2 linked regions of the Azotobacter salinestris genome follow. The protein of the gene in region 2 interacts with the protein of the main gene of each other region in a pairwise test. Links are inferred from orthologs where the notes say so. Each region holds a gene or a part of one and is shown on either strand. Other genes may lie near its edges.

The links. The genes of interacting proteins can lie anywhere in the genome.
Region 1: the proteins of uvrA (region 2) and uvrB interact in binary tests that used the Escherichia coli proteins (3 or more experiments, as listed by UniProt). The link is inferred for Azotobacter salinestris from one-to-one orthologs.

Annotation. Positions count from the first base shown.
Region 1 is NZ_CP045302.1:4,520,935-4,526,254, reverse strand. The notes cover bases 2,361-5,320. They hold uvrB (excinuclease ABC subunit UvrB), read right to left. Parts: upstream 4,866-5,320; coding sequence 2,856-4,865; downstream 2,361-2,855. Other genes in these bases: GCU53_RS21300 (amino acid aminotransferase), read left to right, coding at 5,157-5,320; gltX (glutamate--tRNA ligase), read right to left, coding at 2,361-2,744. Outside these bases: GCU53_RS21315 (mechanosensitive ion channel family protein), read right to left, coding at 1-979; more of gltX, read right to left, coding at 1,263-2,360. UniProt on the Escherichia coli protein: The UvrABC repair system catalyzes the recognition and processing of DNA lesions. A damage recognition complex composed of 2 UvrA and 2 UvrB subunits scans DNA for abnormalities.
Region 2 is NZ_CP045302.1:3,428,955-3,432,371, forward strand. It holds uvrA (excinuclease ABC subunit UvrA), read right to left. Parts: upstream 3,036-3,417; coding sequence 201-3,035; downstream 1-200. Other genes in the region: GCU53_RS16005 (MFS transporter), read left to right, coding at 3,169-3,417. UniProt on the Escherichia coli protein: The UvrABC repair system catalyzes the recognition and processing of DNA lesions. UvrA is an ATPase and a DNA-binding protein. A damage recognition complex composed of 2 UvrA and 2 UvrB subunits scans DNA for abnormalities.

The DNA.
Region 1 (5,320 bases), 1.1 Mb from region 2 along the record:
TCTCGCGCAGGCCCTGCAGCAGGCCCAGGTTGATCTCCTGCTGGATATCCATGTAGCGGTTGTAATCCGCGCTGAGCACGATGTAGACCACCTCGAAGGTCAGCTGGCTTTCATCGAAGGCCAGGAAATGCGCGCGGTCGAAACGGGTGCCCTCGATCCCCTGGACGATCCGCCGGACCAGCGCCGCGACCTCGCGCACCTTCTCCACCGGCGTGTTGTAGGCGATGCCGAACTTGAACACGATCCGCCGGGTGTCCATGCGCTTGTAGTTGTGCAGGGTCCTGGTCAGCATGTCGGAATTGGCGCAGACGATCTGCTCGCCGCTCAGGCTGCGGATGCGGGTGGTCTTCACGCCGATGTGCTCGATGGTTCCGGCCACCTCGCCGAACACCACGAAATCGCCGATCTCGAAAGGCTTGTCCATGCCGATCGACAGCGAGGCGAGGACATCGCCGAGCACCGTCTGCACCGCCAGGGCGATGGCGATGCCGCCGATCCCCAGGCTGGCGACCATGGCGGTGATGTTCACCCCGAGGTTGGCGAGGATCGACAGCAGCATCATCGCCCAGATCAGGATACGGAAGAGGATGCCGATGATCGCCGTGGTCACCGGATTGCGCGCCCGGCCGTTGTGGGCCAGGCTGTCCATCCACAGGCGGATGCCGGTGTCGAGCCACAGCGCCAGCTGAAAGGCCAGGGCGATGAACCAGCCGTGGGACAGCATGTCCTCCCAGCGCGGCGACAATTCCACCACCTTCAGGCCGATGAGCAGCGAGAAGGCGAAGACCAGCAGGCGGCTGGTATGCGCGAGCATTTCCGCGATGAAGCCGTAGAGCCGCCCGCGCGCCGCCAGCGCCCGCATCCGGCGGCTGACGATGCCGAGAATGCCGCGCAGCAGCCAGTAGCTGGCCAGGGTCACGGCCAGCAGCAGGGCGAGGCTCGTCCAGAGGCTTTCGTTCAGCATTGCCTGCCAGTCCAGCTCTTGCCAATTCAGCTCCGTCCAATTCATTGCGTGGCGTCCTCCGAGCAAGGCAATCAGATAGGGAAAGAAAAAGGCGCAGGTCTTTTTTCGTTGACCGACGACCTTGATAAGTTCCCCTCGCCGACAGCCGTGGACGTCCATGGCTGTCTGGGTGACCTGCTGACGCGACAAACAAAAAGCCCCGGCCTCTCCTGCTGGAAAGACCGGGGCGCGTAGCTCGGGGCACGTAGCTCGGGAAGCCGGGCCGGTTCAGCCCGCCGCCTCGCTCATGCGGGAAAGATCAGGGCATCTCGGCCAGCAGCTTCTCCCACTCCTTGTTCTCCTTCTTCGACACGCCGCCGAGCAGCTCGATGGCCTGGCGCAGGCGGAAGCGGGTCAGGTCGGCGCCGAGGATCTCCATGGCGTCGAGTACCGACACCGAGCTGGCCTGGCCGGTGATCGCCGGGAAGATCAGCGGCATTGCGTCGCGCAGCTTGTAGCCGAGGTGCTCGCTGGTCTTCTGGATGATCGCGGTGATGTTGTCCTTGTTCCACTGGCGCAGGGCTTCCAGCTTCCAGAGGATCAGCTGCAGCAACTGGCGGACCTGGTCGGGCGAGAGCCTCTTGTGCTCGAACAGCGTGGCGTCCAGCGGCACGCCGCCGGCGAAGAAGAAGCCGGCCAGCGGGGCGATCTGGCTGAAGGTCTCCACCCGACCCTGCACGTGCGGAGCGATTTGCATCAGGTACTCGGGATTGAACGCCCACTTGTGCACTTCGGCAGCGAAGGCCTCGACCGGCAGCTCGCGCAGCCACTGGCCGTTCAGCCAGGAAAGCTTCTCCATGTCGAAGATCGGCCCGCCGAGGGACACGCGATTGATGTCGAAGTGCTCGATCATCTCCGCCAGGGTGAACTTCTCGCGCTCGTCGGGCATGGACCAGCCCATGCGGCCCAGGTAGTTGAGCATCGCCTCGGGCAGAAAGCCCATGCGCTGGTAGAAGGTGATCGAGGTGGGGTTCTTGCGCTTGGACAGCTTGCTCTTGTCCGGATTGCGCAACAGCGGCATGTACACCAGCTTGGGCTGCTCCCAGCCGAAGTACTCGTAGAGCTTGATCAGCTTGGGCGCCGAGGGCAGCCACTCCTCGCCGCGCAGCACGTGGGTGATGCCCATCAGGTGGTCGTCGACCACGTTGGCGAGGAAATAGGTGGGCAGGCCGTCGGCCTTCATCAGCACCTGCATGTCCATGCGGTCCCAGGGGATCTCCACATCGCCGCGCAGCAGGTCCGGCACCGTGCAGACGCCTTCGCTCGGCACCTTCATGCGGATCACGTGGGACTCGCCGGCATCGATGCGGCGCTGCGCCTCTTGCGGGGCGAGGTGCATGCAGTGGCCGTCGTAGCGCGGGGTCTCCTTGTTGGCCATCTGCTGCGCGCGCACCTGGTCGAGGCGCTCGGCGCTGCAGAAGCAGGGGAAGGCGTGGCCCTTGGCGACCAGCTCGTCCGAGTACTTTTTATAGATCTCGCCGCGCTCGCTCTGCCGGTAGGGGCCGTGGGGGCCGCCGACGTCCGGGCCCTCGTCCCATTCGATGCCTAGCCAGCGCAGGGCGTCGTAGATCTGCTGCTCCGACTCGCGGGTCGAGCGCAGCTGGTCGGTATCCTCGATGCGCAGGATGAACTGGCCGCCGTGCTGACGGGCGAAGCACAGGTTGAACAGGGCGATATAGGCGGTGCCGACGTGCGGATCGCCGGTGGGCGACGGCGCGATGCGGGTGCGGACGGTGGTCATGCAGGCTCCCGGACAGAGGGACGAACAGAAGGATGAAGGGCGCGAATGTTAGCAGGGGCGAAGCCGGGGGCTCCAGCCGGGCACGCGGCCGAACGCTGGAGCCTTCCTGCATCAGACCTGCAGCAGCTTTTCGCGCAGCGCCTGGATCTCGTCGCGCAGCTGCGCCGCGGCCTCGAACTCCAGGTCGCGAGCCAGGGCGTACATCTTCTCCTCGAGCTGGCGGATGCGCTTGTTGATCTCGCTCGGCGAACGCAGCTCGGCGGCATACTGGCCGCTCTCCTCCGCCGCCCTGGCCACCCGTTTGCGGCTGCGCGCGCCGGGCACCACGGCCCCTTCGAGGATGTCCTGAATGTCCTTCTTGACGCCCCTGGGCACGATGCCGTGGGCCTCGTTGAAGGCGATCTGCCTGGCCCGGCGCCGCTCGGTCTCGTCGATGGCGCGCTGCATCGAGCCGGTGATGTTGTCGGCATAGAGGATCGCCTTGCCGTTGAGGTTGCGCGCGGCGCGGCCGATGGTCTGGATCAGCGAGCGTTCGCTGCGCAGGAAGCCCTCCTTGTCCGCGTCGAGGATCGCCACCAGCGACACCTCGGGCATGTCCAGCCCCTCGCGCAGCAGGTTGATGCCCACCAGCACGTCGAAGGCGCCGCTGCGCAGGTCGCGGATGATCTCCACGCGCTCCACGGTGTCGATGTCCGAGTGCAGGTAGCGCACCCGCACGTCGTGGTCGCCCAGGTAGTCGGTGAGGTCCTCGGCCATGCGCTTGGTCAGGGTGGTGACCAGCACGCGCTCCTCGGCGGCGACGCGCTTGCGGATCTCGGAGAGCAGGTCGTCGACCTGGGTAGTCGCCGGACGCACCTCGAGCTGGGGGTCGACCAGGCCGGTGGGGCGCACCACCTGCTCGATGATCCGTCCGGCGTGTTCGGCCTCGTAGGGACCGGGGGTCGCCGAGACGAAGATGGTCTGCGGGCTGATGCGCTCCCACTCGTCGAAACGCATCGGCCGGTTGTCCAGCGCCGAGGGCAGGCGGAAGCCGTATTCCACCAGGGTTTCCTTGCGCGAGCGGTCGCCCTTGTACATGGCGCCGACCTGCGGGACGGTGACGTGGGATTCGTCGATCACCATCAGCGCGTTGTCCGGCAGGTAGTCGTAGAGGGTCGGCGGCGCCTCGCCCGGCGCGCGCCCGGAGAGGTAGCGGGAGTAGTTCTCGATGCCGTTGCAGTAGCCCAGCTCGAGGATCATCTCCAGGTCGAAGCGGGTGCGCTGTTCCAGGCGCTGCGCCTCCACCAGCTTGCCGTGCCCCTGCAGATGCTCCAGGCGGTCCTTGAGTTCGGCCTTGATCTGCTCCACCGCCTCCAGCAGCGTTTCCCGCGGGGTGACGTAGTGGCTCTTGGGATAGAAGGTGAAGCGCGGCAGCTTGCGGATCACCTCGCCGGTCAAGGGATCGAAGGCGGCCAGGCTCTCCACCTCGTCGTCGAACAGCTCGATGCGGATCGCTTCCAGCTCGGATTCGGCCGGGAAGATATCGATCACGTCGCCGCGCACGCGGAAGGTGGCGCGCGCGAAATCCATGTCGTTGCGGGTGTACTGCAGCTCGGCCAGGCGACGCAGCAGGGCGCGCTGGTCGAGTCTGTCGCCGCGGTCGATGTGCAGCACCATCTTCAGGTAGCTGGCCGGATCGCCCAGGCCGTAGATCGACGAGACGGTGGCGACGATGATCGCGTCCGGCCGCTCCAGCAACGCCTTGGTCGCCGACAGGCGCATCTGTTCGATGTGGTCGTTGATCGAGGCGTCCTTCTCGATGTAGGTGTCGGAGGACGGCACATAGGCTTCCGGCTGGTAGTAGTCGTAGTAGGAGACGAAGTATTCCACCGCGTTGTGCGGGAAGAAGCTCTTGAACTCGCCGTAGAGCTGCGCCGCCAGGGTCTTGTTGGGCGCCAGCACCAGGGTCGGGCGCTGCACCCGGGCGATCACGCTGGCGATGCTGAAGGTCTTGCCGGAGCCGGTCACCCCGAGCAGGGTCTGGTGCGACAACCCGGCCTCCAGCCCCTCGACCATCCGACGGATGGCCTCGGGCTGGTCGCCGGCGGGCTGGAAACGGGTCACCAGCTGGAATTCGGACATGGGAACCTCTCTCGATGGTGCCGGCGGACAACTTCGCCGGGAAACTGCAGGCAGCCGGCATGCGTCCGGCAGGAGCCTTCGAGCACCGGCCGGCGGGGCCGCCTTCGACATATGGTTGACACAAAACCCTGAAACAGCATATCGCAGGCATCGGACGTGGCCGCTATACTAACGCCCCGATTCTGCATGCCCCCTGCGCATACCGTCGCCCCTCTCCGGTCGATGGCCCGTCCGCCTGCGTGGGGGTAGTAGCCTGGCCCTCCACCCTCTTCTTCTTCGAGCACCTCGACCATGAGCTTGTTCTCTGCCGTAGAAATGGCACCGCGTGACCCGATCCTTGGCCTCACCGAAGCATTCAATGCCGATACCCGTCCGACCAAGGTCAACCTCGGTGTCGGCGTCTACTACAACGAAGAGGGTCGAATTCCCCTGCTGCGCGCCGTCGAGGAAGCCGA
Region 2 (3,417 bases):
TCCGTGTCAGCCATAAGGGGCGTCCCAATCTATCGGCAGGCAAGCCCTGCGGTGCCAAAGCCTGCCTCCTCGCGGCCGACTCGGCGTATGCGAGGGTGTCGCAGGGCTGGAGGAGTCAAGCTTGGCAGATCGCCTGGTTGCCCAGTGGCAAGCGAGAAACCGGCTCCCTCAGGAGCCGGCTCTTGCCCTGGTTGTCCCGATCAAGCCCGGTCGCGCTCCAGCAGTGGCTTGAGAAAACGTCCGGTATGGGAATGTGCCATCCGGGCGATCTCCTCGGGCGTCCCCGCGCCGATGATCCTGCCGCCTCGCGAGCCCCCCTCGGGGCCGAGATCGACGATCCAGTCGGCAGTCTTGATTACGTCCAGATTATGCTCGATCACCACCACGGTGTTGCCGTGGTCGCGCAGCCGGTGCAACACGTCCAAGAGCTGCTGGATGTCGGCGAAATGCAGGCCCGTGGTGGGCTCGTCGAGAATGTACAGGGTCTTGCCGGTATCCCGTTTCGACAGTTCGCGGCTCAGCTTGACCCGTTGCGCCTCGCCGCCGGACAGGGTCGTGGCGCTCTGACCCAGGCGAATGTAGGAGAGACCAACATCGATGAGCGTCTGCAGCTTGCGCGCCACGGCCGGTACGGCATCGAAGAAGTCGCGGGCTTCCTCGATAGTCATTTCCAGCACTTCGTGGATGTTTTTCCCTTTGTATTTCACTTCGAGGGTTTCGCGGTTGTAGCGCTTGCCCTTGCAGACATCGCAGGGAACGTAGATGTCCGGTAGAAAGTGCATCTCCACCTTGATCACACCGTCACCCTGGCAGGCCTCGCAGCGTCCGCCCTTGACGTTGAAGGAGAATCGCCCGGGGTTGTAGCCGCGCGAGCGCGACTCCGGCACTCCGGCGAACAGCTCGCGAATGGGCGTGAACAGTCCGGTATAGGTGGCTGGATTCGAGCGTGGCGTCCTGCCGATCGGGCTCTGGTCGATATCGACCACCTTGTCCAGATGCTGCAGGCCGTCGAAGCTGTCGTGGGGGGCAGTTTCCAGCGCGCTGCTGCCATTCAATGCCGTGGCGGTGAGGGGAAACAGGGTGTTGTTGATCAAGGTCGACTTGCCCGAACCGGACACCCCGGTAATGCAGGTGAGCAGGCCCACCGGGATCTCCAGGTCGACGTTCTGCAGGTTGTTGCCACGGGCCCCCTTGAGCTTGAGGAGCCTTTTGGCGTCGCGGGGGGTGCGCTCGGCCGGGACCTCGATCTTCATGCGGCCGGAGAGGTACTTGCCGGTCAGCGACGCGGGGTGGGCCATCACTTCGGCCGGCGCGCCCTCGGCGACGATCTGTCCGCCATGCACGCCGGCCCCCGGACCTATGTCGACCAGATAGTCGGCCAGGCGGATGGCATCCTCGTCGTGCTCCACCACGATCACCGTGTTGCCCAGGTCGCGCAGGTGGGTGAGGGTGGCCAGCAGGCGCTCGTTGTCGCGCTGATGCAGGCCGATGGAGGGTTCGTCGAGGATGTACATCACGCCGACCAGGCCGGCGCCGATCTGGCTGGCCAGGCGAATGCGCTGCGCCTCGCCACCGGACAGGGTGTCGGCACTGCGATCCAGGGTCAGGTAGTCGAGGCCGACGTTGACCAGGAACTGCAGGCGCTCGCGGATCTCCTTGAGGATCTTCCCGGCGATCTCGCCGCGCCGGCCGCTCAGCGACAGGTCGGAGAAATAGCTGCAGGCCTCGCCCACCGGCAGGGCGGTGACCGCCGGCAGGGTCTTTTCACCGACCCAGACGTGTCGCGCCTCGCGGCGCAGGCGGGTGCCGCGGCAGTCGGGGCAAGGCTGGCTGCTGAGCAGCTTGGCAAGTTCCTCGCGGACGCTGGCGGATTCGGTTTCTCGATAGCGACGCTCGAGGTTGGAAATGATGCCCTCGAACGGATGGGCGCGGACCACGATGTCACCACGGTCGTTGAGATAGCGGAACTCGATGCTTTCGCGGCCGCTGCCGTGTAGCAGGGTCTTCTGTACAGTGGCAGGCAGGTCCGCGAACGGTTCCTCGAGGCTGAAGCCATAGTGTGCGGCCAGCGAGCCGAGCATCTGGAAGTAGTAGACGTTGCGCCGATCCCAGCCGCGGATCGCGCCTGCGGCGAGGGACAGCTTGCCATCGACCAGTCGGCGCGGATCGAAGTACTGCTTGACGCCCAGGCCGTCGCAGGAGGGGCAGGCCCCGGCCGGGTTGTTGAAGGAGAACAGCTTGGGTTCCAGCTCACCGATCGAGTGCCCGCAGTGGGGGCAGGCGAAGCGTGCGGAGAAGATCAGCTCTTCGCCGGCCTCGCCCTCCATCGGTACCGCCAGGGCGATGCCGTCGGCCAGTTTCAGCGCAGTCTCGAAGGATTCGGCCAGGCGCTGCTGCAGGTCGCCGCGCACCTTGAAGCGGTCCACCACCACGTCGATGCTGTGCTTCTTCTGCTTGTCCAGCTTGGGCAACTCGTCCAGCTCGAAGAGCCGGCCGTCGACTCGCGCGCGGACGAAGCCTTGGGCGCGCAACTCGTCGAACACCAAGAGGTGCTCGCCCTTGCGCTCGCGGACCACAGGAGCCAGCAGCATCAGCTTGCTGCCTTCCGGTAGCGCCAGCACCTGATCGACCATCTGGCTGACGGTCTGCGCCTCCAGCGGCACGTCGTGCTCTGGACAGCGCGGTGTGCCGACGCGGGCGTAGAGCAGGCGCAGGTAGTCGTAGATCTCGGTGATGGTGCCGACGGTGGAGCGCGGGTTGTGCGAGGTGGATTTCTGCTCGATGGAAATCGCCGGCGACAGGCCCTCGATGGCATCGACATCGGGCTTTTCCATCATCGACAGGAATTGCCGGGCGTAGGCCGAGAGGGATTCCACGTAGCGGCGCTGGCCTTCGGCATAGAGGGTGTCGAAGGCCAGCGAGGATTTGCCGGAGCCGGACAGGCCGGTGATGACGATCAGCTTGTCGCGGGGCAGGGTCAGGTCGATGTTCTTCAGGTTGTGGGTGCGCGCCCCACGGATCAGGATCTTGTCCAAAGCGGCCTCGCATGGCGGGCGGAAATCCGCGAGTATACGGCGCACCGCGGGAAGCCGGGAAACGCCCGGCCGGCTGGCATGTGCTGGCCGAACGGCGGCTGGTAGAATCGCGCATTTTCACGAGGACTGGAGCATGCACGATCGCGAGCGCATGAGTGGCAGCGAAATCCGGGCGGGCGGCGGACTGGCGCTGGTATTCGCCTTTCGCATGCTGGGCATGTTCATGGTGCTGCCGGTGCTTGCCACCTATGGCATGGACCTGACGGATGCCACGCCAACTCTGATCGGCCTGGCAATCGGCGCCTACGGCCTGACCCAGGCGGTGCTGCAGATCCCGTTCGGCATCCTTTCCGACCGCATCGGCCGGCGTCCGGTGATCTAT